4 regions of the Rhizobium sp. CAU 1783 genome follow, and region 1 is predicted to be linked to each of the others. Evidence: riboswitches for the same ligand, from Rfam matches in the RefSeq annotation. Region 1 holds a riboswitch; each other region holds the start of a gene.
What was found. A riboswitch is a leader RNA that binds a small molecule or an ion and turns the genes downstream of it on or off. The one in region 1 is predicted to bind cobalamin.
Positions count from the first base shown of each region.

Region 2: another riboswitch for cobalamin. It lies ahead of bluB (5,6-dimethylbenzimidazole synthase); the one in region 1 lies ahead of ACX93L_RS21590 (energy-coupling factor ABC transporter permease).
Region 3: another riboswitch for cobalamin. It lies ahead of ACX93L_RS12175 (ABC transporter ATP-binding protein); the one in region 1 lies ahead of ACX93L_RS21590 (energy-coupling factor ABC transporter permease).
Region 4: another riboswitch for cobalamin. It lies ahead of cobU (bifunctional adenosylcobinamide kinase/adenosylcobinamide-phosphate guanylyltransferase); the one in region 1 lies ahead of ACX93L_RS21590 (energy-coupling factor ABC transporter permease).

Region 1 is NZ_JBTOLM010000008.1:94,808-102,412, reverse strand. Features, by position in the region: gene ACX93L_RS21600 (aldehyde dehydrogenase family protein) at 338-1,768, shown strand; gene ACX93L_RS21595 (hypothetical protein) at 1,836-2,096, opposite strand; cobalamin riboswitch at 2,212-2,426, shown strand; gene ACX93L_RS21590 (energy-coupling factor ABC transporter permease) at 2,479-3,132, shown strand; gene ACX93L_RS21585 (phosphoribosylaminoimidazolesuccinocarboxamide synthase) at 3,327-4,277, shown strand; gene ACX93L_RS21580 (TetR family transcriptional regulator) at 4,341-4,952, shown strand; gene ACX93L_RS21575 (efflux RND transporter periplasmic adaptor subunit) at 5,111-6,331, shown strand; gene ACX93L_RS21570 (efflux RND transporter permease subunit) at 6,373-7,605, shown strand, end outside.
Region 2 is NZ_JBTOLM010000001.1:1,087,401-1,095,005, reverse strand. Features, by position in the region: gene ACX93L_RS05005 (methyl-accepting chemotaxis protein) at 49-1,920, opposite strand; gene bluB (5,6-dimethylbenzimidazole synthase) at 2,084-2,794, opposite strand; cobalamin riboswitch at 2,841-3,047, opposite strand; gene ACX93L_RS04995 (TolB family protein) at 3,092-3,922, opposite strand; gene ACX93L_RS04990 (NAD+ synthase) at 3,954-5,633, opposite strand; gene ACX93L_RS04985 (LTA synthase family protein) at 5,851-7,605, shown strand, end outside.
Region 3 is NZ_JBTOLM010000002.1:1,107,961-1,115,565, reverse strand. Features, by position in the region: gene xylF (D-xylose ABC transporter substrate-binding protein) at 1-470, opposite strand, end outside; gene ACX93L_RS12185 (ROK family protein) at 709-1,938, shown strand; gene ACX93L_RS12180 (haloacid dehalogenase type II) at 2,033-2,683, shown strand; cobalamin riboswitch at 2,740-2,953, shown strand; gene ACX93L_RS12175 (ABC transporter ATP-binding protein) at 3,063-3,869, shown strand; gene ACX93L_RS12170 (ABC transporter substrate-binding protein) at 3,887-4,840, shown strand; gene ACX93L_RS12165 (FecCD family ABC transporter permease) at 4,840-5,901, shown strand; gene tam (trans-aconitate 2-methyltransferase) at 6,010-6,789, shown strand; gene ACX93L_RS12155 (DUF982 domain-containing protein) at 6,858-7,103, shown strand; gene ACX93L_RS12150 (cupin domain-containing protein) at 7,277-7,605, opposite strand, start outside.
Region 4 is NZ_JBTOLM010000003.1:488,841-496,445, forward strand. Features, by position in the region: gene ACX93L_RS16185 (RluA family pseudouridine synthase) at 1-823, shown strand, start outside; gene ACX93L_RS16190 (HAD-IA family hydrolase) at 820-1,473, shown strand; gene ACX93L_RS16195 (ATP12 family chaperone protein) at 1,484-2,287, shown strand; gene ACX93L_RS16200 (hypothetical protein) at 2,351-3,109, shown strand; cobalamin riboswitch at 3,179-3,549, shown strand; gene cobU (bifunctional adenosylcobinamide kinase/adenosylcobinamide-phosphate guanylyltransferase) at 3,719-4,243, shown strand; gene cobW (cobalamin biosynthesis protein CobW) at 4,248-5,321, shown strand; gene cobN (cobaltochelatase subunit CobN) at 5,576-7,605, shown strand, end outside.

The DNA.
Region 1 (7,605 bases):
TCGTTCGAATGCGACCTCGACAGAGGGGCCAAAGGCCCTCTTTTCGGCCGAGACAGCATCATCAAGACGGCAGTGCCCCGCTCTGAGTGCCATCGGGCACCGCACGCTGACCGGGAAACGAATGCCACTGGGCTCTCTCTGGTCGCCGCCGGTCGCCGCCACGGACTTCGACTATATATAGGCATATATAGGGAGAGCGGCATGATCAGGAGCGCCAGGCAGATATATCAGCCTTGCCAACTCACGCCCGGCCTGACAATTTGCCGCCCGGACCAGAATTCTCAGGTGCGGCCCACGCGGCTCTCGCCGAAACACCACAGATCGGAAGGATACTCCCATGACATTCAACAATCTCATCGCCGGCGAATGGGTCGGCGGCAACGCTTCCGAAAACCGTAGCCCCTCCGACACCAATGATGTGGTCGGCCTCTATGCACAGGGCACGCCGGACGACATGCGGGCCGCCATTGCCGCGGCCAAGGCCGCGTTCCCCGCCTGGTCGCGGTCCGGCATCCTGGAGCGTCATGCCATCCTGAAGAAGACCGGCGACGAGATCCTCGCCCGCAAGGAAGAACTCGGCACGCTGCTCGCCCGAGAGGAAGGCAAGACGCTGCCGGAAGCGATCGGCGAAACCATCCGCGCCGCGCAGATCTTCGACTTCTTTGCTGGCGAATGCCTGCGGCTTGCCGGCGAGAGCCTCCCCTCAGTGCGCCCCGGCATCGGCGTCGAGATCACCCGCGAACCGATCGGTCCGATCGGCCTCATCACGCCGTGGAACTTTCCGATCGCAATCCCCGCCTGGAAGATCGCGCCGGCCCTCTGCTACGGCAACACCGTCGTTCTGAAGCCGGCCGAACTGGTTCCGGGTTGCGCCTGGGCGATCGCCGACATCCTTCATCGTGCCGGACTGCCGAAGGGCGTCTTCAACCTCGTGATGGGCAAGGGCTCGGTCATCGGTCAGGTCATGCTCGACAGCCCGGATCTCGCCGGCATCAGCTTCACCGGTTCGGTCGGCACCGGCAAGCGCGTTGCTCTTTCCTCGATCGAACATGGCCGCAAGTATCAGCTGGAAATGGGCGGCAAGAACCCCTTCGTCATTCTCGACGACGCCGACCTTTCCGTTGCAGTCGAGGCCTCGCTCAACTCCTGCTTCTTCTCGACCGGTCAGCGCTGCACCGCATCTTCGCGCCTGATCGTCACCGAAGGCATCCATGACCGCTTCGTCGCCGCCCTTGTCGAGCGCCTGAAGTCGGTGACGGTGGACAATGCCCTGAAGGCCGGCACCCATATCGGCCCGGTGGTCGACGAACGCCAGTTGATGCAGGACATCGACTATATCGACATCGGTCGCTCGGAGGGCGCAAAGCTCGCCTTTGGCGGGGAACGCCTCAACCGCGAAACGCCCGGTTTCTATCTCCAGCCGGCGCTCTTCACCGAAGCCAGCAACCAGATGCGCATTTCACGCGAGGAGATCTTCGGACCGGTCGCGTCCGTCATCCGCGTCAAGAACTACGAGGAAGCGCTTTCGGTCGCCAACGACACCCCGTTCGGTCTCTCGTCGGGCATCGCCACCACCAGCCTCAAGCATGCGACCCATTTCCGCCGCAACGCCGAGGCCGGCATGGTGATGGTCAATCTCCCGACGGCGGGCGTCGACTTCCACGTTCCGTTCGGCGGCCGCAAGGGATCGTCCTTCGGCCCGCGCGAACAGGGCCGTTACGCCGCGGAATTCTTCACCACGGTCAAGACCCAGTACACGCTGGCCTGATCGCCACCGCGACAAGACGGACTTCATTCGAATGCGAAACGGGCCGGAACTCCGGCCCGTTTGTCTTTCAGCCGTTGGTGATCAGGATCAGGATGACGAACATGGTCGGCACGGCCACAAGCGCCGGAATGATAATCGCAGGATAGCCGAAGGCGAATATCGCAAGAAGCCACAACAGCAGAAGGTTGACGATGAAGAGCACCTTGGCGGTGGTCGGGCCACTCACGGCCTCCTTCAGCATCCAGCCGAACACCGGCACGTGATAGATCATCCTCGCAATCATCGCATCGTCCTTTCCGGGCAGCACCCAGTTCTTGATATTTGTCACCCCTAGCGACCGGTTGCGGCTGCCGCAATGCGGCAAAATGACATTCGTCAGGAACGCCAAACAACAATCGCGACATGGCGGATGGCGCTTCTGGACAGGCGCCGTGCTGCAGTCCTAATAGTGTGTTCGTGATGGTTCCACCGACCCGAACGGCGAGGTGGACGAAGAGGGAATACGGTGAGGACTACCCATCAGGGGCCGAAACCGTGGCTGCCCCCGCAACTGTGAGCGGCGAGCGACGTCCAGAATGCCATTGGCCAGAGGGCTGATAAGGCGGACCGAGAGCGAAGACCCGCAAGCCAGGAGACCTGCCATCACCTGAGCCACGAGCGTGGCATCTCTCGAAAGACCGCGCGGTGGGCGCGGACGAAAGGAATGACAAATGCATATTGAAGTTGGAATTATCGACCCGATCCGCCTTGCCCTGGCAAATGCGGCCGCCCTCGCCGTTGTGGCCTCCCAGGTTCCGGCAATCGTCAGGAACCCGCTCAACATTCCGAAGGCAGCGCTCGCGGCCGTCGGCTTTTCCGCGATGATGCAGATCTGGCACCTGCCTGTCGGCCCATCCGAACTGCACCTCATCGGTGCGACCACCATCTACATGCTGTTCGGTTTTGCCCCGGCCATACTCGGTTTCGCGTTCGGCCTCGTGCTGCAGGCCTTCCTGTTCGAGCCGGGTGACATTCCCCATCTTGGCGTCAATGCGCTCTCCCTGATGCTGCCGATGATTGCAGTTCACTACAGCTTCGGGCGCCGGCTGTTCGACGCCGACCTCAAGGACCGCTTCAGCCTCGGCAAGGTCCTGCGCATCGATGCGGTCTATTATGCCGGCGTATCCGCAATGGTCGGCTTCTGGCTGATGATCTCGAACGACAGCTTTGCCGTCACCGACTGGGCCACCTGGGTTGCTGCCTATTTCCCGGTCTTCGTCGTCGAGGCCTTCATCACATTCGCAGCGGTCACCTTGATCCGCAAGATGCGTTCGAACGGCATCGTCGCCAACATGACGGAAGTGAACCGCCTGACCTTCGCCTGATCGGGCGCAGTCAAACCGCAAGAGGCGGAGAAGACGAAGCGCGGGCCGTGGCCCGCGCTTTTTTCTTTGAAAAAGCCCGCCGCTTGCGCTACCGGCCTCTCAGAAGCCGGCAGCGCTTGACATGCGGTCGGTTAAAAACCACGGTCCGGTTGGCTCGCCTGCCGTTTCGACCCGCTCACCAAAGGGTAACGCCGTTGCGCATTCTGTCCGAAGCTCACTTTCCCGAACTGCCGAACTACTACCGCGGCAAGGTGCGGGAGAACTATGACCTGCCCGACGGTCGCCGGATCATCATTTCCACGGACAGGCTCAGTGCCTTCGATCGGATCCTCACCTGCATTCCCTACAAGGGCCAGGTCCTAACCCAGACTGCCCGCTACTGGTTCGAGGAAACGGCCGACATCTGCCCGAACCACGTCATCGACTATCCGGATCCCAACGTCGTCGTCGGCAAGCGGCTCGACATCCTTCCCGTCGAGATCGTCGTGCGCGGCTATCTTGCCGGCACCACCGGCACCTCGATTCTTACGCTCTACAAGAAGGGCGAGCGCAGCATGTACGGCATTACCTTGCCGGATGGCCTGCGCGACAACCAGGTCTTGCCCGACCCCATCATCACCCCGACCAGCAAGGCCTTCGACGGTGGGCATGACGAGCCGCTGAGTGCCACCCAGATCGTCTCTGAAGGCCTTCTGACGCAAGAACAATGGGACACCGTCTCACGCTATGCGCTGGCCCTCTTCGCCCGCGGCCAGAAACTCGCAGCCGAACGCGGTCTGATCCTCGTCGACACCAAGTACGAGTTCGGCAGCGACGCAGACGGCAACATCCTGCTGGCGGACGAGATCCACACCCCGGACAGCAGCCGTTACTGGCTGGCCGACAGCTATCCGGAAAGCTTCGAGAAGGGCCAACGCCCGGCGAGCTTCGACAAGGATTTCGTGCGCGCCTGGGTGGCGGAACGCTGCGACCCTTACAAGGATGAGATTCCGGAAATCCCGGTCGAACTGGTCGAGGAGACCTCAAAGGTCTATATAAGGGCCTACGAGACGATCACCGGCCGCAAGTTTGTGCCGGACGATCGGGAAGCAACACCGCGCGAGCGCGTCAAGGCGAACCTCGCCGCCTATTTCCCGGGGAGTTGATACCAAGTGCCAGCCTCGCAGAAAGGTCTTCGGTCAGCGGAAGTCGAACGCGCCTGCCCCGGGGTGCGCCCGACACGGCGTCCGCGCCGACCGGCCGGCGAGACTCGCGAGGACATCCTCAACACGGCCGAGCATCTTTTTCGCACCCGTGGCTATTCCAGCGTGGCGATCGCCGACATCGCAACCGCACTCGGCATGTCGCCAGCCAATATCTTCAAGCATTTTCATTCGAAGACGAGCCTGGTAGACGCCATTTCGGCCCGTCATATCGAGAAGATGATCGCCCGCCTTGGCGGTCATGACACGGAGAAGCCGGCGCCGCTCCAGCTACTCGAGTTCGTCAAGCATCTCATGCAGAGTCATCTGCGGGATCTGGCTGAGAACCCGCACATATTCGAGATGGTCGTCCTGACGGCCAAGGACGACCTCCAATGCGGTCACCGCTATCGGGACATGTTGCTGGCCGACCTCGCCACCATCGTCGACGCCGGCATTGCCGAAGGTATCTACAAGGTCACCGACAGCCACAGGGCGGCCAATGCGGCCTTCCTGGCCCTCGCCTGTGTTCTCCATCCCGTCATGATCGCGAACGAGAAGGCTGACATATTGGCAACACGCTGCGAAGATGTCGTGGCGCTGATCAATGCCGCACTGCAAAGTCCGCTTGCAAAGTGACGATTTCTTTCATACGTCACTAACCGGAATTCACATTTTGCAATTCTTCCGATCCGCCGTCGGCCGGCTCGCTGCGAATTAACATGAGTTAATTTTGAAGCAGAACCGGTTTATTGTCCCGCTGGATCACCCGCCACATTGATGACCCGGAAAAAACAATGAATAGACACATCAAGCTGACCTCGGCCCTCCTGCTCCTCTCCGCCGTCCTGGCCGGCTGCAACGATGCCGGAACGGCCGGCAATGGTGCGGCAGGTGCCGGAGCCGGTGCAGAGCGCCCGCCATCACCCGTCAGCGTCGTTGTGCTGAAGAAGGCTACCCAGCCGCTCACCACGCTTCTGCCGGGCCGAGCATCCGCATTCCAGGTCGCAGAAATCCGCCCGCGCGTCAGCGGCATCATCAAGGAAATCGCCTTCAAGGAAGGCAGCGAGGTGAAGGCCGGCGACCTACTCTACAAGATTGAGGACGACACCTATCAGGCCGAGGTCGCCCAGGCCAAGGCAAGCCTGGCCAAGGCCGAAGCAAGTGTGCCGAGTGCCGAGGCGAACCTTGCCCGCTACGAGCGTCTCGTGAACAGTGGCGCCACCCAGATCGAGTTCGAGAACGCCAAGGTGACGCTGCTTCAGGCGCGCGCCGACGTGGCGCAGGCACGGGCTGCGCTGAACGTGTCCCAGATCAACCTCGACCTCACCGAGATCACCGCGCCCTTCGAGGGCGTGACGAACACGTCGAAATTCTCGATCGGCAACGTCGTGACGGCCAATCAGTCTGATGCACTGATGACGCTGCGCCGCCTTGACCCGATCTATATCGACCTCACGGAATCGAGCGCCAACCTGCTTCGTCTGCGCCAAGAGATCGCCGCAGGCCGGATGAACAAGAACGAGAATGACGCAACGGCCGACATCCGCCTGACGCTGGAAGATGGCATCGAGTATCCGCATGCCGGCAAGCTCGACATGTCTGAAATGGCCGTCAGCGAAACGACCGGCACCTACTCGATCCGCGCAGTCTTCGACAATCCGGACAATCTGATCCTTCCCGGCATGTATGTTCGCGCGAGCGTCACCGTCGGCAGCGAGGACGGCTACCTGATCCCGCAGCGCGCCGCGACCCGCAACGCCCGCGGCGAACTGACGGCGAAGTTCGTGACGGCGGAGAACAAGGTTGAAACCCGGACCTTCGTCAACAGCCACATTTCCGGCAATTCCTGGCTCGTCACGGAAGGCATCGCAGATGGCGACAAGCTGATCGTCGATGGTTTCCAGTGGATTGGCGATGGTGCGACGGTCGCCCCGGTCGAGGCGACCGTGGATGCGAGCGGTTTCGTCGTCGAAGCGCCGAAGGCGCAGGACGCAGCGCCGGCCGCGAAGCCCTGAACGGGCTCGGCAGGCAGTACAAAGGCGCTAAGGGGTAATCCATGGCCAAGTTCTTCATCCACCGTCCGATTTTCGCATGGGTGATCGCGATCGTCATCATGCTGGGCGGCGCGCTCGCAATCTCGACGCTCTCCATCTCGCAATATCCGGACATCGCACCGACCACCGTTCGCATCAGCGCATCCTACAGCGGCGCAAGCGCCGAAACCGTCGAGAAGTCAGTAACCTCGATCATCGAGGACGGCATGACGGGTCTCGATGACCTGAGCTACATGACCTCGTCGTCAAGCACCGGGCAAGCCTCGGTCACGCTGACCTTCGGCAACAGCATCGAGCCGGACATCGCCCAGGTTCAGGTCCAGAACAAGCTGCAGCTCGTCCAGTCGCAGCTCCCCGACATCGTTCAGTCGGCCGGTATCTCCGTTACCCGTTCAACCTCGAGCATCCTGCTCGTCGGCGCACTGGTCTCCACGGATGCCAAGCGCCAACCCGTCGAACTCGGCGACATCTTCGCGACCCAGATCGAAGACCAGATCAAGCGCCTCGAAGGCGTCGGCAGCATCGAGGTGTTCGGCACCGGCTACGCCATGCGCGTCTGGCTCGACCCCTTCAAGCTCAACAAGTTCCAGCTGACGCCGACCGACGTCACCGCCGCCATTCAGGCGCAGAACACCCAGGTGTCTGTCGGTTCGATCGGCGGCCAGCCGGTCGTCGAAGGCCAGCAACTGAATGTCACCGTTACGGCCCAGAGCCAGCTGCAGACCGTTTCCGACTTCGAATCCATCATCCTCAAGGTCGAAACCGACGGTGCGACTGTTCGCCTGAGTGATGTAGCCCGCATCGAGATCGGCCAGGAAAGCTATGGCACCAACACCCGCGCCAACCGCAACCCGGCGACCGGCTTTGCCGTGAACCTCGCCACCGGCGCCAACGCGCTGGACACGGCCGATCGCGTGAAGACGGCGCTTGCCGCGATCGCACCATCGCTGCCGGAAAACGTGATCATCACCTACCCCTATGATACGACGCCTTTCGTTCAGCTCTCGATCGAGAAGGTGGTTCACACCCTCATCGAAGCGATCGTCCTGGTCTTCTTCGTCCTGCTGATCTTCCTGCAGAACCTGCGCGCGACCTTCATCCCGATGATCGCCGTGCCGGTCGTCCTGCTTGGCACCTTCGGCATCCTCGCCTTGACGGGATACTCGATCAACACGCTGACCATGTTTGCCATGGTTTTGGCGATCGGCCTCCTCGTTGACGATGCCATCGTCGTC
Region 2 (7,605 bases), on a different contig from region 1:
GCCGGCTTGCGGCCGGCCTCTCCTTGAGACTGCTGCGGTCCGATGGCCTCAGGCCGCGCGGGTCTGGGCCGTGCCGTAAGCGGACGCGCGGATCTCGAATTGCCGGACCTGCGCGAACAGGTCGTCGGCCTCCTGTGCCAGCTTGTGTGCCGAGGCGGTCGATTGCTCGACCATCGCGGCATTCTGCTGCGTGACCTGGTCCATTTGCGTGATGGCGCCGTTGATTTCCGACAGCCCGGTTGCCTGCTCGTGCGCCCCGGTCACGATGGCCCGGATATCGCTGTTGATCTCGGTGACGTTGGCCTGGATCAGGCTCAGGATCTCGCCCGACTGGTTGACCAGGGAGACGCCGGAGCTCACCGCCTCGCCCGACCGCGCGACGAGCCCGGTGATTTCCTTGGCTGCATTGGCCGAGCGCTGGGCAAGCTCGCGCACTTCTTGCGCAACGACGGCAAAGCCCTTGCCCGCCTCGCCCGCCCGGGCCGCCTCGACGCCGGCGTTCAGCGCAAGGAGGTTGGTCTGGAAGGCAATCTCGTCGATCACGCCGATGATCTTGCCGATCTGCGAGGAGCTCTCCTCGATCCGGCCCATGGCGGCAATGGCGTGGCGGACGATCTCGTCCGATTGTTCGGCCCGCCGGTTGGCTTCGCTTACCTTGCGGCTGGCGCTGTCGGCAATCGCGGCCGAGTTGCTGACGGTGGTGGTGATCTCGTTGAGCGCTGCCGCCGTCTGCTCGAGGGCCGCGGCCTGCTGTTCGGTGCGGCGTGCCAGGTCGTCGGAAGCCGCCCGCATTTCCGCCGAGCTGGAGCGGATCTCATGCGAGACGTTGGCGATGCCGGACATCGCTGACTGCAGCTTTTCGGCCGACTGATTGAAATTGAGCCGCAGGCGATCATATTCGCCCTCGAAGACCCTGGTGATGCGTGAGGTCAGGTCGCCATGGGCCAGACGATCGAGAGCCTCGGCCACCGTATCGACGGCGGTTTTCGTCCGGTTGAGCTCGGCTATGCGGTCGGCTTCGTTCATCGACTGGATCTCCGCCAGCCGTTCGCGATTGCGCTTGTCCTCGAGCTCGGCGTCACGGCGAGCGATGAGGTTTTCGCGGAAGTGCGTGAACGCCCGGGCGAGGTCACCGATCTCGTCGGAGCGCTCGGCTCCGGCAAGCTGCGCATCGATGTGGCCGTCCGCCAGACGGTTCATCGCGTCCGTTGCCCGGTCGAGCGGTGCAAGCAGCCTGCGCATCACGAAGAAGGCTAGGCCGGCACCGCTGGCGAGCAGCACGAGGCCGAGCGCGGCCAGAAGCGCGGCCATGGATTCCGCCTCCGCGCGCGCATTGGAGATGTCCGCCTCAGACTTCCTGATTTCCCTGTCGACGATGGCTGTGACCATCGAATGGGTTGCCTCGATCTCCTTCTGCAGGGCATCCGAGAAGCTGTCGAAATTGCCCATCAACTTGTTGCCCTCGGCCGGCCCTCCCTTGATGAAGGCATTGGCCATCTCGATGCCGGCCTTGTGGAAGTCCGCATAGCGATCCGCAAGAAGCTTCATGGCCGGGACGAGGTCAGGCGCTTCCAGGGCGACGGAAAGTGTATTGATGCGATCCATCAGCTTGGCCAGACGTGCGGCCTCTTCCTCGGCCAGTTTGAAGCCGTCGTCCAGGCCATCCTTCGCCTGGGTGGCGGAAATATCGGTCAGCGATTCCTGTGTGCTGACGATGGCAAGCTCGACCTCCTTCTGCGCGGCGATCAGGTCGCGCAGATAGACGTCTGCCTTACGTTCGGTCTCGTAGAGATCGATGACCGTTTCGAGTTGGTGCTGTCCGAAATAGTCGGAAATGGCGAGCACGGTGACGCTGACCAGGACGAGACCGCCGATCGCTGCGGGAACCGCTTTTCCGAGACGAATGTTGAAAAGCTTCATGAAGACCCCAAAGACAACAATGAAAAGGTTTGGCTCGCCGCTTCATCCGGCGCGAAACCTGCGTCATGCAGTCGAGGGAAACCCTGAGCATGGCCAGATTTAGCCATGCCGCCTTAATTTATGTTAAACACAACAGGTCCAGATCAGTATAAAGTAACTATACTTACGTTTCTCGGTCGAAGGCAGGCGAAAGAGGTGCTCCCCAGACCTCTCCGAAGACGAGATCCTCGATCGGCAAACGCTGCCGCCAACCCTTGAGCGCCAGTTCGGGCTGATCGTAGAGGCGATCGACATAGCCGACACAGAACCAGCCGATGACCTCGACATGCCCTGGAATGCCCAACAGCGCGCGAATGTCGTCCTGGTGAAAGATGCTGACCCAGCCGACGCCGACGCCTTCCGCACGCGCGGCAAGCCAGAGATTCTGCACCGCGCAGACGGTCGAATAGCTATCCATTCGCGGATTGTGGGTGCGCCCAAGCACCACAGGCCCGGCCCGCGTCGGATCGCAGGTCACGCATATGCCGAGCGGCGCCTTGCGGATGCCTTCGAGCTTCAGCCGCATGTAGCTGTCGCGCTGTTCACCGGAAAACATCTCGGCCGCCTCGTCATTGGCGCGGCAAAAGGCCCGCCACACCGCCTCGCGCCGCACCTGATCGCGCACCACGAGAAAGTTCCACGGCTGCATGAATCCGACCGACGGCGCATTGTGTGCGGCCTCCAGCAGGCGGGCGATCAGATCCTCGGGTAAGGGATCAGGCAGAAACTGGTCACGGACGTCACGACGGGTCCGGATCGCCTTGTAGACGGCCTCGCGCTCTTCGACGGAAAAGGCGCCGGCCCGGACGAGATGCTCGCTCGGTTCATCTTGCATCGTTTGTTCCCCAACAATGCTGACGACCGCCCGCCGTCCACGCGGGCAAAGCCTATCTTGCCAGGCCGGTCTTCTGACTGGGCTTCGGCTGGATCGCGCCGCCTTCCCGGCCTAAAGACCAGTGGCTCGGGTCGCAACCGACCCGTTCGCGCGCTCCATCCACCTCACAGCGTTGGGCACGTGCCGGATTTCCACCGGCTTCCCGATTCTCCCGCCGTTCGACACGCCGGGCACCTGACGGAATCGTTCTAGCGCAATCGTCGCGCGACACAAGCCGTCGCATGCGACATCGGCAATTCAGGCGACGGGGAAATACCGCACATAGGCAAACGCTTCCCCGTCCGGCGCCCAGTTCGGCACATTGATGGTGCCCTGACCACCGAACAGTTCGAACAGCGTCTCGATGTTCTGCCCGTCCGGGTCCATGAGGCGAAGCCGGACAGGAAGGTCCCGCGGATGGTCGAAAACCTCCGGATCATAGGAGAGCAGCAGCACCTTGTCGCCGTTCGGCGAAGGATGCGGAAACCAGTCGCCGAAACGGCTGTCGGTGATCCGCTCGGCCGCACCGCCGGACGCTGGCACCCTCCAGATCTGCATCCGCCCGGTCCGGCTCGAATTGAAATAGATCCATTTCCCGTCCGGCGAATAGTCGGGCCCGTCGTTGCGGCCCTCGCCGAAGGTGAGCCGCGTCTCCTCCCCGCCGTCGATGGAGATGGTATAGATGTCGAAGACATCGTCCCGAATGCCGCAATAGGCGAGCCGTGCCCCGTCCGGCGACCAGCCGTGCCAGTAGGAAGGCACGTTGCGCGTCACCTGGCGGGGCTCCCCGCCGCCTGCCGGTAGGACATAGATACAGGACTTGCCGTAGGCGACCTTGTCCGAAATCGCGATCTGCTTGCCGTCCGGCGAAAGGCCATGATCGTTGTTGCATCGCGTGGCGAATCCGGTGTCGATCAGCACCGGCTCTGCGCTCCCGTCCACCGGCAGGCGATAGAGTAGGCCGTCGCCGTTGAGGATCAGAAAGGCGCCGTCCGGCGTCCAGTTCGGCGCCTCGACGAGGCGCTCCGTCTGCCAGACGACGCGATGGCTGCGCGTGCGGATATTGTAGATTTCGACGGAGCTGCGCATCTTCCCTCCCGGAAACGCGCCGCCGGCCGCCTCAGCGGTCGCGGAAGCGATTGGTGATCGGATAGCGACGATCCCGGCCGAAATTCTTGCGGGTGATCTTCACCCCCGGCGCTGACTGGCGGCGCTTGTATTCGGCAAGATAAAGCAGATGTTCGACCCGGTGAACGGTGGCGACGTCGTGACCGCGTGCAACGATCTCGTCAACCGACATTTCCCGCTCGACCAGGCATTCGAGAATGTCGTCGAGCACCGGATAAGGCGGCAGCGAATCCTGGTCCGTCTGGTTCGGACGGAGTTCCGCCGACGGCGCCTTAGAAATGATGTTTTGCGGAATGACTTCACCAGAGGGGCCGAGCGCACCCGGCGGCACATGGCCGTTGCGCCAGGCAGCCAACGCATAGACCTGCATCTTGTAGAGGTCCTTGATCGGATTGAAGCCGCCGTTCATGTCGCCGTAGAGCGTCGCATAACCGACCGACATTTCCGACTTGTTGCCGGTCGTCACCACCATCGAGCCGAATTTGTTGGGGATCGCCATCAGAATGGTGCCGCGCGCGCGGCTCTGCAGGTTCTCTTCGGTGATGCCGCTTTCAGTCCCCTCGAACATGTCGGACAGCGCCGAGAGGAAACCTTCGACCGGCTCGGCGATCGGCACTGTGTCGTAGTGGCAGCCGAGCGCCTTGGCGCAGGCCGCAGCATCGGCAAGTGAATCCTGCGAGGTATAGCGATAGGGCAGCATGATCGTGCGCACCCGCTCCTCGCCCAGAGCATCGACTGCGATTGCCGCGCAGATGGCGGAGTCGATGCCGCCGGAAAGGCCCAGCACGACGCTCTTGAAACCGTTTTTGTTGACGTAGTCACGGAATCCGAGGACGCAGGCCCGGTAATCGGCCTCCTCCTTTTCCGGAATGCGCGACATCGGCCCGTCGCCGCACCGCCATCCGTCCTGCGCCCGTTTCCAGGTCGTCACGGACACGGTCGCCTCGAACTGACTCATCTGGAAGGCCAGCGTCTTGTCGGCGTTGAACGCGAAGCTCGCACCGTCGAAGACCAGTTCATCCTGGCCGCCGAGCTGGTTCGCATAGATCATCGGCAGGCCGGTCTCGATGACCTGTTTCAGCACGACCTGATGGCGCACGTCCACCTTGCCGCGATAATAGGGCGAGCCGTTCGGCACGAGCAGCATCTCGGCACCAGACTCGGCGAGCGTCTCGCAAACGCCGAGTTCGCCCCAGATGTCCTCGCAGACCGGGATGCCGAGGCGGACGCCGCGGAAGTTGACAGGCCCCGGCATCTCGCCGGCGACGAAGACACGCTTCTCGTCGAATTCGCCATAGTTCGGCAGATCGATCTTGTCGCGCGTCGCAATGATCTTGCCGTTGTCCAGGACAGCGATCGAATTGTAGCGGCCCTTGTCGTCCTGACGCGGGAAACCGATAATCACGCCAGGCCCGCCGTCGGCGGTATCAGCCGCCAGCTGTTCGACAGCCGAAAGGCATGCCTTGAGGAAGGCCGCCTTGAGAACGAGATCTTCCGGCGGATAGCCCGAGATGAAAAGCTCGGTGAAAAGCACGAGATCCGCGCCGTGGACCGACGCCTCCGCCCGAGCTTCCCTTGCCTTGGCAAGATTGCCGGCAACGTCGCCCACGGTGGAATCAAGCTGCGCGATTGCGATGCGAAGGGTGTCGGGTCGGGTCTGAATCTCGCTCATGTCCATCGTTTAGCGCGTGCGTCCGGCCTTCGCAACGGCGGGTATTCAAATGCCGCGTTCGCGGCGCCACAGCTGTCAAGGAAATGCGGGGAACAAAGACCGGTGCGCCATGGTTCATCTGGCGTTCATAACGGTTATGTGACAGCTATGCGAAACTTTTATGAAACCATCTTTTCTGCTGGAGAGCGAGTTGGCCGAGATTATCTCCGAGCCCCGAATGTCGGTTGAAGACGCCCCGAGCGGTGCCGCGTCCACGGCCAGGGTGACCGCGCTGCGCGGCTCCATGCGCATCGTCAACTCGTTGCTGCTGGCGCTGTTGACGATCATCGTAACCGAATGGCTGGCCCGCGGTACGCTGATCGACGTCTCCGACTATCTCCTGTCCTCTGCCCGCCCCGGAATGGTGGCGGTCGGCGTCCTGTTCCTGCTCTTCATCGCTGTAGACGCCGTCTTCGGCCGTGTCTACCAGTCGGCTCTCGTACTCGTGCCGCTCGCGATCCTTCCTGCCTTTCTGTCCATGCAGAAGCAGCAATATCTGTCCGACCCGCTCTATCCGAGCGACATGCTGTTCGGCCGCCAGATCGGCGAACTGGTGCCCGTCATGTTCGCGGCCCGCCCCTTCGCCTCCATCGGCCTCGTCCTCGGTGTGGTCGGGCTGTTGGCGCTGCTCGCCTATCTGCTCGTGCTCGGCCGCCGCCACTTCCCTTCGCTTTCGGCCCAGTCGAAGCTCGTCCGCCTCGTCGTGGCGCTTCCTCTGATCGGCGGCTTCCTGTCGCTGATGAACCCGAATTCCTTTTCCTACCTGCGCGACCGCCTCAACATCGTCCCCATGATGTGGGATCAGCAGGAAAACTATCGCCACAACGGCTTCCTTCTGGCCTTCGCCTTCAACGTGCCGATGGCCAATGTCCAGGCGCCGCAGGGCTACAATTCCGAGGTTATCGCCGACATCGCACCGGAACGCCTGCCGGCGAGCTTCTTCGGCGGTCGCAATGCCGACGTCATCATGGTGATGAGCGAGTCCCTGTGGGATCCGACCCGCATCACCAATGCGAAACTGTCGCCCGATCCGATGCCGACGATCCGTGCCGCGTCCTCGGGTAACCTGTTCTCGCCCGAATTCGGCGGCATGACGGCCAATGTCGAGTTCGAGGCGCTAACCGGCTTCTCCAACGCCTTCCTGCCCTATGGCAGCATTCCCTACCAGCAATATGTGCGCCGCCCCTTGCCGTCGCTGGCAACCTTCTTCTCGTCCAAGGGCTACACGACCCGCGCGTTCCATCCCTTCCAGAGCTGGTTCTGGAACCGCTCGAATGTCTATCGCTCGCTCGGCTTCGACAGCTTCCGCTCGGAAGAAAACATGCCGGTGTTGGACAAGCGCGGTCTCTTCGCATCCGACGATGCGCTGACGAAGGAAATCATCCGGTCTGCCGACCAGACCAAGGAACCCTTCTTCTTCTTCGCCGTCACCCTGCAGGGCCACGGCCCCTACGAGAAGAACCGCTACGCGAAGAACACGATCGGCATCGAATCGACGGCCCTTGCCCCGGAAAACCGCGACAGCCTCGCGACCTATGCGCAGGGCGTCCGCGAGGCCGACAGCAGCCTGAAGGCGCTGATGGACTGGGCCAAGAAGCGTCGTCGCGAAACGATCATCGTGCTTTTCGGCGACCATCTCCCGCCGCTCGGCAACGTATACACCGACACCGGCTACATGCCCGACGTGGTTGCCACCCGTAAGGCCCCGGTCAGCATCATGAAGCGGGAGCACGAGACCCCGCTTGTCGTCTGGTCATCCAAGCGCGGCGTCCAGAAGGACATCGGTTCTGTCAGCCCGTCGCAGCTGCCCTATTATGTGGTGCGCCTCGCCGGCTACCGTCACCCCTTCTACACCGGCGTTCTCGGCAGGCTGAACGAGCGCTATGCGGTCATCGATCGCCACCAGTTGATCGAGCGCGGCGAGCGCACCCAT
Region 3 (7,605 bases), on a different contig from region 1:
TCGGAAGACGAGCCCTTGATGAAGACGTAGTTGCCTTCCGGCTTCACCTTGAACACTTCGCGGGCCTGCATGCGGCCGACTTCCTTGTTGTCGAAGGTGATGTAGAAGGCAGCCGGGTTTTCGATCAGGCGGTCGTAACCAACGACAGGGATGCCTTCGGCGGCTGCCTTCTCGATGGCCGGACCGATCGCCTCGGAATCCTGGGCGAGCACGATGAGCGCGTTGGCACCCTGCGAGATCAGGCTCTCGATGTCGGTCAGCTGCTTGGCGGCAGACGACTGGGCGTCGGCGGAAATGTACTTATCGCCCGAGGCTTCCAGCGCTGCCTTGATGGCGGCTTCGTCGGTCTTCCAGCGTTCTTCCTGGAAGTTGGACCAGGAGACGCCGACCACGAGGTCCTTGGCGTTGGCGACGGAATGCAGGCTCGTGATGACGGCAGCGCATGCCATCAGCTTCAATACGGATTTCATTTAACCCTCCCGTTGAAAGACGGCACGCCGGCGAACCTCCCGTTCGCCCCGACGACCGCCCTGACATACTGCCCAGCCCCGGCGAAGCCGCCCATGGTTTTTCTCGACAGTCGAGAAAATAAATGTCAGAAGATTCCGGGACTGTCAACACAGCCTCCCGCAGGGCTTGCAAACCGCAGCCCCGAATGATTTTTGTGCAGGACCTATCGCGAAGGGATGCCATGAACGGACGCCTGCCATGCTGACGAAATCCAGCACCGAAATGGTGCGTCAGCAGAACAGCGCCCTCGTGCTTTCGGCGCTGAGACGCCATGGACCGCTCGCCCATACCGACATCGCCGCCGCGACGGGCCTCGCCTCGGCCACCGTCTCGGCCATCACCGCGGAGCTGGAGCGGATCGGCGCGCTGGAGCGGCGCGAGCAGCCGGCGGCAGGAGGGCGCGGACGGCCGCGCGTGCTCTTTGCCCGGCGGCGCGATTTCAGCTACCTGATCGCCGCGCGCATCTCCTCCGACAGCGTGCAATATTCGCTCGCCGACTATACCGGGACACTGATCGACCGTTTCGAGGAAGCCCGCGATCACGCCGCCTCCTCGCCGATCGCCTTCATCGCCGGCTTTCGAGACGCGCTGGCGAGGCTCGCACAACGATCGAAGCTCGCGCCAGAGCGGATCACGGCGGTGTCGGTCAGTTCCAAGGGCATGGTCGATGCCGGCGGGACACGGCTCCTCTGGTCGCCGGTGTTCGGCCGCGAGGAGATCGACTTTTCGACCGCGCTCGATCTCGCCCCCCAGACGCGGGTCCGTGTCAACAACGAGACGCTGCTGGTCGCCCATGCGCTCGGCCTTCGCGCCGACAAGGATGCTGCCCGCCCCTTCAATGCGCTCGCCACGCTTTCGCTCGGCCATTCGATCGGGCTCGGCATCGCGAGGCGGGGACAGTCGGGCGACCTCGAGGTCAGCGCACCGAACTTCGGCCACATGCTGAACGCCTCGGACGGCAAGCTCTGTCGCTGCGGCTCCTACGGCTGCGTCGAGGCGTCGGCCGGTTTCTACGGGATCCTGCGCACGGCCTTCGAGGTGCCGCCCGACACCATCCCCGCCAAGTTCGTTCCGCTTGCCGAGATGGACAAGATCGCCAACCGGGCGCGCCAGGGCCATCGCATGTCGGAATACGCCTTCCGCCAGGCGGGTCTTGCGCTCGGCCAGGGCCTGTCGCGGGTGCTCAGCCTCTACGACAACATGCCGATCGTCATCACCGGCTACGGCACGCGCTACATCGATCTCCTCACCCGCGGCCTCGACGAGGGACTGTCGCAATCCTTCCACGTCCGCATTCACGGACCGCCCGAGATCAGCGTCGTGCCCGAGGAGGCGACGCTGGTGTTCGAGGGGCATCTCGACCGGGCGCTGACCGAAATCGACAACGACATCGCCGGTCTCCGGGCCGAGGAGACCGCCACGCGATAAGGCCGCGGCACCGGCGTGACGCTGAAGGCGCGCGCGACCTTGCCGAGCGGCCTTTCGGCGCCTATGACTTCCGGAGCTTTTGACGGGAGGAACGATGTCCACGGCGGCCTATGTCTTCGATGCCTATGGCACGCTTTTCGACGTGCATGCGGCGGTGCGCCGCCACGCCGAGCGGGCCGGCCCCGAGCACCAACGCTTTTCCGAGATGTGGCGCGCCAAGCAGCTCGAATATTCCTGGGTGCGCAGCCTGATGGGCAGCTACCGCGATTTCTGGCAACTGACCGAAGAGGCGCTCGACTACACGCTCGCGCGCTTTCCGGGCGTCGACCGGGCGCTGCGTGCCGATCTTCTCTCGGCCTACTGGACGCTCGACTGCTATCCGGAAGTGCCGGCCGTCCTCAAGGAGCTGAAGAGCCGGGGGGCCAAGCTCGCCATCCTGTCCAACGGCTCGCCCGAGATGCTGGCGGCGGCGGTGAAGAACGCCGCCCTCGACGTGATCCTCGACGACGTCTTCTCGGTCGACGCGATTCGCGCCTACAAGACCGCGCCCGAGGTCTACGACATGGTGACCACTGCCTACCGGCTCTATCCGCACGCCGTTTCCTTCCAGTCGTCCAACCGCTGGGACGTCGCGGGCGCGCAACGATTCGGTTTCCGGACGGTGTGGATCAACCGCCTCGACCTGCCTGACGAATACACCGATCACCGTCCCGACCTGATCCTGCCGAACCTTGCCAGCCTGTGACGCGCAGGCCAGGCGGATGCAAAATTTCACCATTGACGCCACGATGTAACATCGTTACGCCAACCACCGTTGAAGGTTTCCCAAGGACTGGCGTCCCGAGGAATTAAAAGGGAACACGGTGCGACGTACCCATCAGGGCGCAAGACCGTGGCTGCCCCCGCAACTGTGAGCGGCGAGCTCGACCGGACATGCCACTGGCCGAAAGGCTGGGAAGGCCCGGGAGCGCGATGACCCGCAAGCCAGGAGACCTGCCATCGACGATTGACGAAACCTGGCCGGGGTGTGCCAAGGGAAACGACGATGGCGATTGCGACTTACACTGCTGCTTCTTGCCCGACCGGATCTCGTTCTGGCCCCCGCGTGACCGCGGAGGCGAGCGATGGAGCTTTCAGAATCCCTATACGGGCCTAGACCTGCTGCACTGAAAGTGGAGGCTCTCAGCTGGGGGCCGACGCGGCGGCAGACCATCATCCATGATCTCACCTTCTCGGTGAACCCCGGCGAGATGCTGGCGATCGTCGGCCCGAACGGGGCCGGCAAGTCCAGCCTGCTGCGCTGCCTCTACCGTTTTCACCGGCCGGTCGCGGGTCGGGTCAGCCTCGACGGCACCGATCTGTGGCAGCTCGAGCCCCCCGACGTGGCCCGCCGCGTGGCGACCGTCCTGCAGGAACCGGCCGGCGACTTCGGCCTAACGGTCGCCGAGGTGGTCGAGCTCGGCCTCACGCCCCATGCCGAAAGCCGCAACCGCAAGGCCGCTCTTGCGGCCGTCGGCGAGGCTTTGTCGCTGATGAAGCTCACCCATCTCGCCGCGCGCAGCTTCGCCTCGCTCTCCGGCGGCGAGAAGCAGCGCACGATGATCGCCAAGGCACTGGTGCAGAGGCCCGACCTCTTGATCCTCGACGAGCCGACCAACCATCTCGACATCCGCCACCAGCTCGAGGTGCTCGCGCTCCTCTCCCACCTTCCGACCACGGTGATCGTGTCGCTGCACGACCTGCCGCTCGCGGCCGCCCATGCCGACCATGTGCTGGTCATGCATGACGGGCGGAAAGTTGCCTGCGGCCCGGCGCTCAAGGTGCTGACGCCGGAGACCATCCGCGAGACCTTCGCCGTCGAAACCACCGTCGAACGCCACCCTAAGACGGGGCGCCCGCGCTTTTCCTTCCACCTCGACCACAGTTTCTAATAAAGGAGAAATTTCTGATGCACCGTTCCCTTTGCCTTGCCGCCATGCTTTCCCTCGCCGCCTCTAGTGCGCTCGCCTCCGGCTTCCCGGTCACCGTCAAGAGCTGCGACCGCGACGTGACCTTCGAGGCCGCGCCGAAGCGGGCCGTTTCGCAGGACATCAACCTCACCGAAATGATGCTGGCGCTCGATCTGACCGGACAGATGGCCGGCTATTCCGGCATTTCCGGCTGGTACAAGATGGACGGCGAACTGAAGGCCCGCCTCGGCGACCTGCCGGAGCTTGCCCCGCAGCAGCCGACCAAGGAGGTGCTGCTGGGTGCCGATGCCGACTTCCTGTTCGCCGGCTGGAACTACGGCATGAAGGTCGGTGGCGAGGTGACGCCGGACACGCTCGAGCCGTTCGGCATCAAGGTCTATGCGCTCACCGAAAGCTGCATCCACATCATGAAGAAGGACAAGTCCTCGATGGAGGACATGTATACCGACATCGTCAATCTCGGCCGGATCTTCGGCGTCGAGGAGCAGGCGCTGGCGCTGGTCGACGGCTACAAGGCCGAGATCGCCAAGGCGATCGCCGCGGTGCCGACGGATGCCCCGATGCCGAAGGTTTTCGTCTATGATTCGGGCGAGGACAAGCCGTTCACCGCCGGGCGCTATGCCATGCCGACCGCGCTGATCGAGGCGGCGGGCGGCAAGAACATCATGGACGATGTCGAGACGAGCTGGACCACGGTCGGCTGGGAAGGCGTGATCGAACGCAATCCGGACGTCGTGGTGATCGTCGACTACGGCGACGTCACCGCCGAGCAGAAGGCCGACTTCATGCGCAAGAACCCGGCCTTCAAGGACATTCCCGCCGTGAAGAACAACCGCTTCGTGGTGCTGCCCTATGCGCAGGCGACACCCGGTCCGCGCAATGTCGAGGCTGTGAAGACGCTGGCCGGCGCCTTCCATCCGACGGTCAACTGATGAGCCACCGGCATTTCGTCAAGGGTCCGTGCCATGCGCTGATCCATGCGCTGCCGCTTCTGGTGGCCGGGCTCGCGCTCGGCCTCCTCGGCATGATGCTGGTCGGCGTCAGCGTCGGCGCGGCCAACATCCCGCTCGATACGGTCTGGAAGGTCATTGCCCGCCATCTCGGCGCGACGAACCTCGTCGTCGACTGGTCAGCGGGCCGCGACGCCATCGTCTGGGAGGTGCGCCTGCCGCGGGTGATCCTCGGCGCGGTGATCGGGGCAAGCCTGTCGCTGGTCGGAGCGGCGCTTCAGGCCGTGACCCGCAATACGCTCGCCGACCCGCATCTGCTCGGCATCTCGTCGGGTGCCGCCTTCGGCGCGATCATCGCGCTCCTGCATACCGGCATGTTCTTAGGCCTGGCGACCGTGCCGCTGCTCGCCTTTCTCGGGGCGCTCGCCAGCACGGCGCTGGTGGTCGCAACCGCCCGCTTCGCGCACGCCACCAATGCCAGCCGGCTGGTGCTGACCGGGGTGGCGATCTCCTTCGTGGTGAGTTCGCTCGGGAGCCTCGCCATCTTCCTCGGGGACCCGCGCGCCACCCATATGGTGGTGTTCTGGATGCTCGGCGGGCTGGGGCTGGCGCAGTGGAGCCACCTGCCCTATCCGCTGGTCGCCCTCGTGGTCTGTGGCGCCTATCTCGTCTTCAATGCCCGGCGGCTCAACGCCATGACGCTCGGCGACGAGAACGCCACGACGCTCGGGATTTCCGCCGAACGCTTCCGGCTGGTGGTGTTCGTCGTCTCGGCGCTGCTGACCGGCGCGGCCGTCGCCTTTTCCGGCATCATCTCCTTCGTCGGGCTGATGGTGCCACATGTGGTGCGCTTTGCCGTCGGCGGCGACTACCGCCGCGTGCTGCCGCTTTCGGCGCTTGCCGGGGCCATCTTCCTCGTCGGGGCCGACATGGTGTCGCGCATCGTCATCCCGCCGCAGGACCTGCCGATCGGCATCATCACCGGCCTTGCCGGCGGGCTGTTCTTCATCGGACTGATGCGGACGAACGGACGGATCGGCTGACTGCCGACCGCCTTGCGCAAGACGGAGCCGCAGGGCTAGAAGTTGGGGCGTCGGGGCGCGGCTCCCCCCCCCCCCCCCGACGCTCTCACACCGCAAGGACATGACGCGATGGCCTGGTCCGCGACCCAGTATCTAAAGTTCGAGGAAGAGCGCACCCGGCCGGCGCGTGACCTGCTGTCGCAGGTGCCGCTCGAGAGGGCAGACCGCGTCTTCGACCTGGGCTGCGGGCCGGGAAACTCCACCGAACTGCTGATCGACCGTTTCGGGCAAGGCGCCGTCACCGGCCTCGACAGCGATCCGGACATGCTGGACAAGGCGCGCACGCGGCTGCCGGGCACACCGTTCGTGAAGGCCGATCTCGCCACGTGGCGGCCGAACCGGCCGGCCGACCTTCTCTATGCCAATGCCGTGCTGCAATGGCTCCCCGACCACCTGTCGCTGATGGAGCGTCTTCTCGATCATCTGGCACCCGGCGGGGTTCTCGCCATGCAGATGCCGGACAACCTCGACGAGCCGACGCATCTTCTGATGGAAGAGACCGGGGCCGCGGGGTCCTGGGCGCCGGCATTTGCCGGGGGGCGGCTCCGGCGTCAGCGGCTCCCCTCACCGGCCGGCTATCTCGAACGGCTTTCGCAAAACGCCCTGCGGGTCGATGTCTGGCACACGGTCTACTATCACCCGATGGCGAATGCGGAGGCGATCGTCGAATGGGTGAAGGGCACCGGCCTTCGCCCCTATCTCGACGCCGCGGGACCGGACAATGCCGATGCCTTCGTCGCCGACTACACTGCCCGGATCGCCCGCGCCTATCCGCCGATGGCCGACGGGCGTGTTCTTTTGCGATTTCCGCGGCTCTTCGTCGTAGCGGTCAAGGGCGAACTTCGCTAGAAAGCGACGCAATGCCCTGCCATGCCGGCAGGGACCCAAACTCCTTTTTCTTCCGAAAGCCCGACCCGATGAGCAAGCCCTGGAGCAAACCCGTTACCCTCGCCCTCGGTGAGGACGGCGAAGACGTGACGATCGACAGCACGGAAGCGGCGTCCTGGGCACTGATCGAGGACTGGCCGACCGAGGAAGGCACGGCGCTCGACAAGGCACTGCTCGTCTGCATGGACGTGGTGGCCGGCAAGAAGAGCGACGAGGACGCCCGCCGCGCCTTCATCGAGGCAGCCCTCGAAGCCGGCATCGCCGTCCGCAAATAGGCAATTCGCTTGCCTGCCGCCCTGCTTCTCGCCGGTTTTCCTGGAGGCAGACGCCCTGCGGCGGAAGGTCGAGGGCGCGAACGGTTTCGTCTGGACGCTGGTCGTCGTGGTCAGCGCTTTCGTGCTGACGCTGGCTCTGGCGACTTTCCGAAACGCGGCCTGAGAGCCAAGGTCTAGTCCTGGCCATCCCTTCGGACATCCGGCAGGCCGTCATGCGGGCCAATCGGCCGCTCCGGCCAGTCGTGCCACCAATCCCTGCGTTTGTCCGCGAGATCGCGGTTCCTCGGGTAATAGATGCGGTTCTCGGTCTTCCGCGTTTCGCCGACCACGAGCAGCGTCACCTCTTCCGCGCTATTGTTGATGAAGCTGTGGCACTGACCCGTGCCGGCGGGAAAGCCGACCGCATCGCCCGGCTTCAAGCGATGCAGCACCCCGTCGAGCCAGACGTCGGGGGTACCTGTCAGCACGTAGACGAACTCCTCCTCGGCGCTTTCAGCATGGG
Region 4 (7,605 bases), on a different contig from region 1:
GCAACCCGGTCAGGTGGTTCGAATCCCGCCGATGGAGGTCGACGCCAAGAAGACCGGACCGATCGCAAGCCACGACCTGAAGCATGGCGACGATCACGAGCTGCTGTCGCGCATGCTGCTGCATGAGGACGAGAAGGTTTTCGTGCTCAACAAGCCGGCCGGGCTTGCCGTGCAGGGCGGCTCGGGCCTGACCCGCCATATCGACAAGATGCTCGAGGCCTGGACCAGCCGGAAGGGCGAGAAGCCGCGTCTCGTCCATCGCCTCGACCGCGACACCTCCGGCGTACTGGTGGTTGCCCGCACGCGCGGCGCGGCCCAAAAGCTCGCCGCCGCCTTCCGCGAACGCGATACCAAGAAGACCTATTGGTCGCTGGTCAAGGGCGTGCCGCGCAAGCACGAGGACAAGATCTCCACCTGGCTGGTCAAGGACCAGACCGACGAAGGCGACCGCATGCGGATCGCCAGGCATGGCGAGGAGGGAGCCGACCACGCCGTCTCCTATTATCGCGTCATCGACACCGCCGCGCAGAATCTCGCATGGCTGGAGATGGAGCCCTATACCGGCCGTACCCACCAGTTGCGCGTCCATGCCCTTCATATCGGCCATCCGATCATCGGTGATCCGAAGTACTTCATCGACGATCCGAACTGGGATTTTCCGGGCGGCATCCAGAAACGGTTGCATCTGCATGCGCGCCACATCGACATCCCGCATCCGAACGGTGGCCGCCTGCAGGTGACGGCACCTCTGCCGCCGCACATGGTGCAGAGCTGGAACCTGCTGGGCTTCGATCAGGCCGACGGAAACAAGGACGAGGAATGAAGCTGGTACTCTTCGACTGCGACGGAACGCTGGTCGACAGCGTCGCTTTGATCCACGCGGTCATGGTGCGGACCTTCCGCCACTTCGGCAAGGTCGAGCCCACGGTTGGCGCCACCAAGGCGATCATCGGGCTCACCCTCGATATCGCGATTGCCCGTATCGACGGCAAGCCGCATGCGGACGCGGAAGCCGTGGCGATGATGGCGCACTACAAGGACATCTTCCTCGGCGTCCGCAGCGAACTCGGCTTCCATGAGCCGCTTTTCCCCGGCATCGCCGAACTGATCGCGGCCTTGGCCGCCCGCGAGGACGTGCTGATCGGCGCCGTCACCGGCAAGTCGCGCCGTGGCCTCGACATGGTGCTTGAAACCCACGGATTCACCTCCCATTTCTTCGTTTCCCGCACGGCCGATGATTGCCCGTCCAAGCCGCACCCCGCCATGGTCACTGAATGTTGCGATCAGGCGGGTTTCGTGCCGGCCGATACCGTGGTCATCGGTGATGCGGTCTACGACATGCAGATGGCCAAGGCGGCCGGTGCGACCGCCATCGGCGTCTCCTGGGGCTATGCCAGCGTCGAGGAACTCTGGGCGGCCGGTGCCGACGCAGTCGTCGACCGCCCGGCCGACATTCTCGCCCACATTCACTGAGGATACCGTCATGCGCGACGAACTGAGCGACATCTTCGGCACTTCCGTGCCAGAGCCGAGCCACGAGGACCCGGTCCGCCGGGCCCAGATCCAGATGAAACGACCTCAGGCGAAGCGCTTCTACACCACCGTCACGGTTGAGCCGGAGGGCGAAGGGTTCTCGGTGAAACTCGATGGCAAGGGCGTCAAGACACCGGGCAAGCGTCCCCTGACCCTTCCGACCCGCGCAGCCGCGGAGCTGGTCGCAGCCGAATGGCGCGCTCAGGTCGAGACCATCGATCCGGAGAACATGCCGGCGACCCGCCTTGCAAATACCGCGATCGACGCTGTGGCTGACCAGGCCGACGAGGTCTTCGAGGACATCGTGCGCTACAGCGGCTCCGACATGCTGTGCTACCGCGCGGACGGCCCCGAAGCGCTCGTCGAGCGCCAGTGCCTGCGCTGGGATCCGGTCCTGGGCTGGGCGGTGTCCGCCCACAATGCGCGCTTCATCCTGATCGAAGGGGTGATCCATCAGGAACAGCCGGCCGAGGCGATCGAAGCCTTCGCCGCTGCCCTTTCGGCGGACAAGTCGCCCTTGGCGCTGGCATGCTTGCATGTGATCACCAACCTCACCGGGTCGGCGGTCTTGGCGCTCGCCTTCCGCGACCGCTTCCTTTCGGTCGACGAGGCCTGGGGGCTTGCCCATCTCGACGAGGACTGGACCGAGGAACACTGGGGCGTCGACATGGAGGCGCAGGCCCGTCGCGCTCGTCGCTACATCGACTTCGCCGCTGCCGCCGCGATGTTCGAGGCGCAACAGGCTCGAGATTAACCCTTCGCTAACCATAACGATGGAAATCTTTGACGGATCAGAATCATCCGTCCGGGGTTTCCCATGTCCGCGCGCCCTTTCAAGCTCGCCCTAGCATTGTTCGTTGTCGGCATCCTCGCTTCGTGCAGCTGGATGAACCGACCGATTACCCGGCCGCTTGTTTACAACGTGCGCGAGGCCACCGTGATCGCGAACGCCTACGTTCCCCTGCGCATCATCGAAGGTGTCGATCGCCGGGTCTCCGATGCCATCCGGGCGACCCGTCCGCCGGCTGGAGCCGAGCGCGTGGTGGTGGTGATCCGCATCGACAAACTCGGCTACGGCTTCAACGCCCGACGCAAGCTCCAGTCTGCGACTTTCACCGTGACGGCCGCCTCGGTGGAGACCGGCGATCCGGTCGCGACCGGCACCTTCACCGTCAACAGCCCGACCGACGATCCGGTGATGGCCGAGGAGAGCCTTGCCGAAGAGATCGCGAGCCGGGTGCGCTTCGCCTTCTCGCTGGCTTCGCCGACTATCCGCAAGGTGGTTCTCCCACCGCGCACCACCTCGACCCGGCTCATGACGGATCCGGCGCCGCGTGCCTCTGTGGTCCCGCAGGCGTCCCCGACCGCGCCGGTGGCAGCCGCTCCGGCTGCAGTGCCGCCACCTTCTGCAGCCGAAGTTCCGGCCGTGCCGGACCTTGGGGCTGTTCCTGTCGCGCCGGCTTCCGCCATGAAATCCAATGTCGAGGAAGGCGCGAGCGGTTCCGTTGCGCTTGGAAAAAAGGCGGTACCTTGCGATCCCGCCAATGATCCGACTTGCGAACCGCATAAGCCCTGAGCTTCGCGTCGCCACGTCTGCGCGTCGCCACATCTGAGCGTCGATTGACTTGAACGGTCCTTGCGCCTAATCAAATCGCTTACGGATGGTTCTCGGTTCGGCGATTGGCGAGCCGGGAAGCAAAAGGGAATGCGACGATGGGGATCCAGTCCGGAACCGTCAATCGCAGCCGACCCCGCGACTGTAGAGCAGCGAGGGTCTTCCGTCCGGACTTGCGAGGTGAGGGGCGACGGTTCGCGTTGTGTGAACGGTCCGGATCCAGGCAGGAACGGAAAAGCCACTGAAGGGCTGCGCGATCAGCCAGGGCCGGACGCCTCTATGTCTACGAATCGTCCCCCTTTCGCGCCGCATCCACCTTCGGGAAGGCGAGGAGGATCCGCTGGCGCCATCCGGCGCCGCGACCTGCGAGCCAGGAGACCTGCCAACCGTGCCGGGCATCATGCCCACACCTTGCAAAGGGGAGGCTCCCCTTGTTGCCAGCACGGAGGTTGTCGTGGCGACGTATCAGAAGGGCGGAATCCGTCGATTCCGCGACTGCGGGCACCGTTTGGTGCCAGCTGCCGTTCGTGTCGGCGCCGCATGCGTTCAGCGTGTGGCCGGGTCGTGACGATGGCAACGGATCTTTCTACATCCATTCTCGTGCTCGGCGGTGCCCGTTCCGGCAAGTCACGTTTCGCCGAAGGCGTCGTCGTCGATTGCGCGCGCGAACGCCACTATGTCGCGACCGGTCGCGCCTATGACGATGAAATGCGTGACAGGATCAGGCGGCACCAGATCGACCGCGGCGACGGCTGGACGACCCACGAGGAGCCGGTCGATCTCGTCGGTCTGCTGAAGCGCATCGACGATCCAGCGCGGGTCGTGCTGGTCGACTGCCTGACGCTCTGGGTCACCAATCTGATGATGGCGGAGGAGGATGTCGCCGCCCGGTCGGCCGAACTCTGCGCGGCGCTGCCCGGGCTGCGTGCAAAGGTCGTCCTGGTTTCGAACGAGGTCGGTCTCGGCATCGTGCCCGAAAACCGGATGGCCCGTGAATTCCGCGACCATGCCGGTCGCCTGCATCAACTGGTCGCGCAGGTTGCGGCCGAGGTCTATTTCGTTGCGGCCGGCCTGCCGCTCAGAATGAAGGGTTGAACCAATGCTGCAACAGAAGATCCCCGCGACCGTCATCACCGGCTTTCTCGGCGCCGGCAAGACCACCATCATCCGCAACATGCTGATGAATGCCGGTGGCAAGAAGATCGCGCTCATCATCAACGAGTTCGGCGATCTCGGCGTCGACGGCGATGTGCTCAAGGGCTGCGGCGCGGAAAACTGCACCGAAGACGACATCATCGAGCTGACCAATGGTTGCATCTGCTGCACTGTCGCCGATGATTTCATTCCCACCATGCAGAAGCTGCTCGAGCGCGACGTCAAGCCCGACCACATCGTCATCGAGACCTCCGGCCTTGCCCTGCCGCAGCCGCTGGTCGCCGCCTTCAACTGGCCGGATATCCGCACCCGCGTGACGGTCGACGGCGTCGTCACCGTGGTCGACAGCGCCGCCGTTGCTGCCGGCCGCTTCGCCGACGACCATGACAAGGTCGATGCGCTGCGCGAGGCCGATGATAGCCTCGACCACGAAAGCCCGATCGAGGAGCTGTTCGAGGACCAGTTGACCTGCGCCGACCTGATCGTCCTCAACAAGACCGACCTGCTCGACGCCGACGCGATCGCCGCCGTCAAGGCCGAGGTCGCCGAGCGCATCCACCGCAAGCCGACGCTGATCGAGGCGAGAAACGGCGACGTCCCGGCTCTGGTGCTGCTGGGTCTGGGTGCCTCGACCGAGGACGACATCGACAATCGCAAATCGCATCATGAACTGGAGCACGAGGCGCTCCACGAGAGCGGCGAGGCGCATGACCATCATCACGACCACGACGAGTTCGAGAGCTTCGTGATGAAGCTCGGCCCGATTGCCGATCCGTCCGCCTTCGTCGATCGCCTGAAGGGCGTGATCGAGGCACACGACGTGCTGCGCCTCAAGGGCTTCATCGACGTGCCCGGCAAGCCGATGCGCCTCGTCATTCAGGCCGTCGGATCGCGCATCGACACCTATTTCGACCGCCCCTGGACCGCCGGAGAGACCCGCGAAACGCGCCTCGTCGTCATCGGCCTGCACGAATGGGATTTCGGTGCGGTGGTCGAGGCCGTCGAGAAGGCGGCCTGAGGCTTCATTAACCCCATGAACGCGCGGTTCCCCCCCCTTAGCCCTGCCGGGCATCTCCCCCTCAAGGGGGGAGATCGATCTAGCCGCCGCCGTTTGGCGCACGGATGGCTTGCGTCTTCTTCTGAGGAAACGACAAGGCTGCGGGGTGGTGGCGACGACATTGCGGTGGCCGCATTCCGATCTCCCCCCTTGAGGGGGAGATGCCCGGCAAGGCAGAGGGGGGTGTCTGTTCGGCACCGGAGAGGCACCGTCTGATGCACCTTCTCCTTGCCCAGAAAGGGTCGATCAGCGATGGCGAAGAGGCGGTCGATCTCGGTCAGTCGCCGGGCGACATCCTGTTCCTGTCGGCGGCCGACACCGAACTTGCAGCGATCGCCGCCGCCGTTGCGAGCCGCACCGCCGGCCCGAGCTTCCGTCTCGCCAGTCTGATGAGCCTGAAGCATCCGATGTCGGTCGACACCTATGTCGAGCGGACCGCGCGCTATGCCAGGCTGATCGTGGTGCGGGCGCTGGGCGGCGCCAGCTATTTTCATTATGCGCTCGAGGCGCTGCACGCCGTTTCCGCGCGGACCGGCGCCGCCATTGCCGTACTGCCCGGCGACGACAAGCCGGACCCGGGGCTCGCCGAATTTTCGAGGGTCGCACCCGAGGACCTTGCCGCGCTCTGGGCCTATCTGATCGAGGGTGGCGACGCCAATGCGCGCGCCTTCGTTGACTATGCCTGTGCCCTTGCCGGCCATGGCGAAAAGCCCGCGCCCGCCGCACCGCTGCTGAAGGCCGGCATCTGGTGGCCGGGCAGGGGCGTGATCGGGGTTGGAGAGTGGCGAGAGGCTTCTGGGCCTGCCCCTCATCCGCCTGCCGGCACCTTCTCCCCGTCGGACGGGGTGGAGGGACATGCGGCGGCGCCTCCTTCTCCCCGCTTGCGGGGAGAAGGTGCCCGAAGGGCGGATGAGGGGCAGTTTGACGCCGAGGCCATCTCCCCCCTTGAGGGGAAGATGCCTGGTAGGGCGGAGGGGGGTGAACGCCAGCCCGCGCCTATCGTAGCGCTCTGCTTCTACCGCGCCCTCGTCCAGAGCGGCGAGACCAAGCCCGTCGAGGCGATGATCGAGGCTCTGGCGGCCGAAGGTCTGCGAGCGCTGCCGGTGTTCGTCTCCAGTCTCAAGGATGCCGTGTCGGTCGAGACGCTGCGGGCGATATTTCTCGAGGCGCCGCCGGCGGTGGTGATCAACGCCACCGGGTTCGCCGTCTCCGCGCCCGGTGCCGAGCGCGTTTCGACCGTGCTCGACGAAGGGGGCGCCGTAGTGCTGCAGGCGCTGTTCTCGTCTTCCACCCGGCAAGCCTGGGAAGGCTCGACACAGGGGCTTTCGGCCCGCGACCTCGCCATGGGCGTCGCGCTGCCGGAGGTCGACGGCCGGGTTATGACCCGCGCCGTCTCGTTCAAGGCCGCCGCGCGCTACGACGAGCGCGTCGAGGCCAATATCGTCAGCCATGCGCCGGACGAGGGCCGTGCCGCCTTCGTCGCGAGGCTTGCCGCCGCCTGGGCGCGTCTGCGCTTAACACCGACCTCCGATCGCCGCGTGGCGCTGGTGATGGCCAACTACCCGAACCGCGACGGCCGTCTTGGCAATGGTGTCGGCCTCGACACGCCGGCCGGCACGGTCGAGGTGCTCGGCGCCATGGCGGCGGCCGGTTATCAGGTCGGCGACCGCCCCGTCGACGGTGATGCGCTGATGACCCATCTGATGGCCGGCCCGACCAATGCGGCGGCAGATGGCCGCGAGATCCGCGAGGTGCTGCCACTGGCGGACTACCAATGCTTCTTCGCAGCACTGCCGCCGAAGGTTCGCGACGAGGTGACGGCGCGCTGGGGTGCCCCGGAGACCGATCCGTTCTTCCTTGACAGCCACTTCGCCCTGCCGCTGTCCCGCCTCGGCAATGTCGTCGTCGGCATCCAGCCGGCGCGTGGCTACAATATCGATCCGAAGGAAACCTATCACTCGCCGGATCTCGTGCCGCCGCATGGCTATCTGGCCTTCTACGCCTATCTGCGCCAGCGGTTCGATTCCCATGCGGTGATCCACATGGGCAAGCACGGCAATCTCGAATGGCTGCCCGGCAAGGCTCTGGCTCTCTCGGAAGCCTGCTATCCGGAGGCGGTGTTCGGTCCGCTGCCGCATCTCTATCCCTTCATCGTCAACGATCCAGGCGAGGGTACGCAGGCCAAGCGCCGAACCTCCGCCGTCATCATCGACCATCTGACGCCACCCCTGACGCGCGCCGAAAG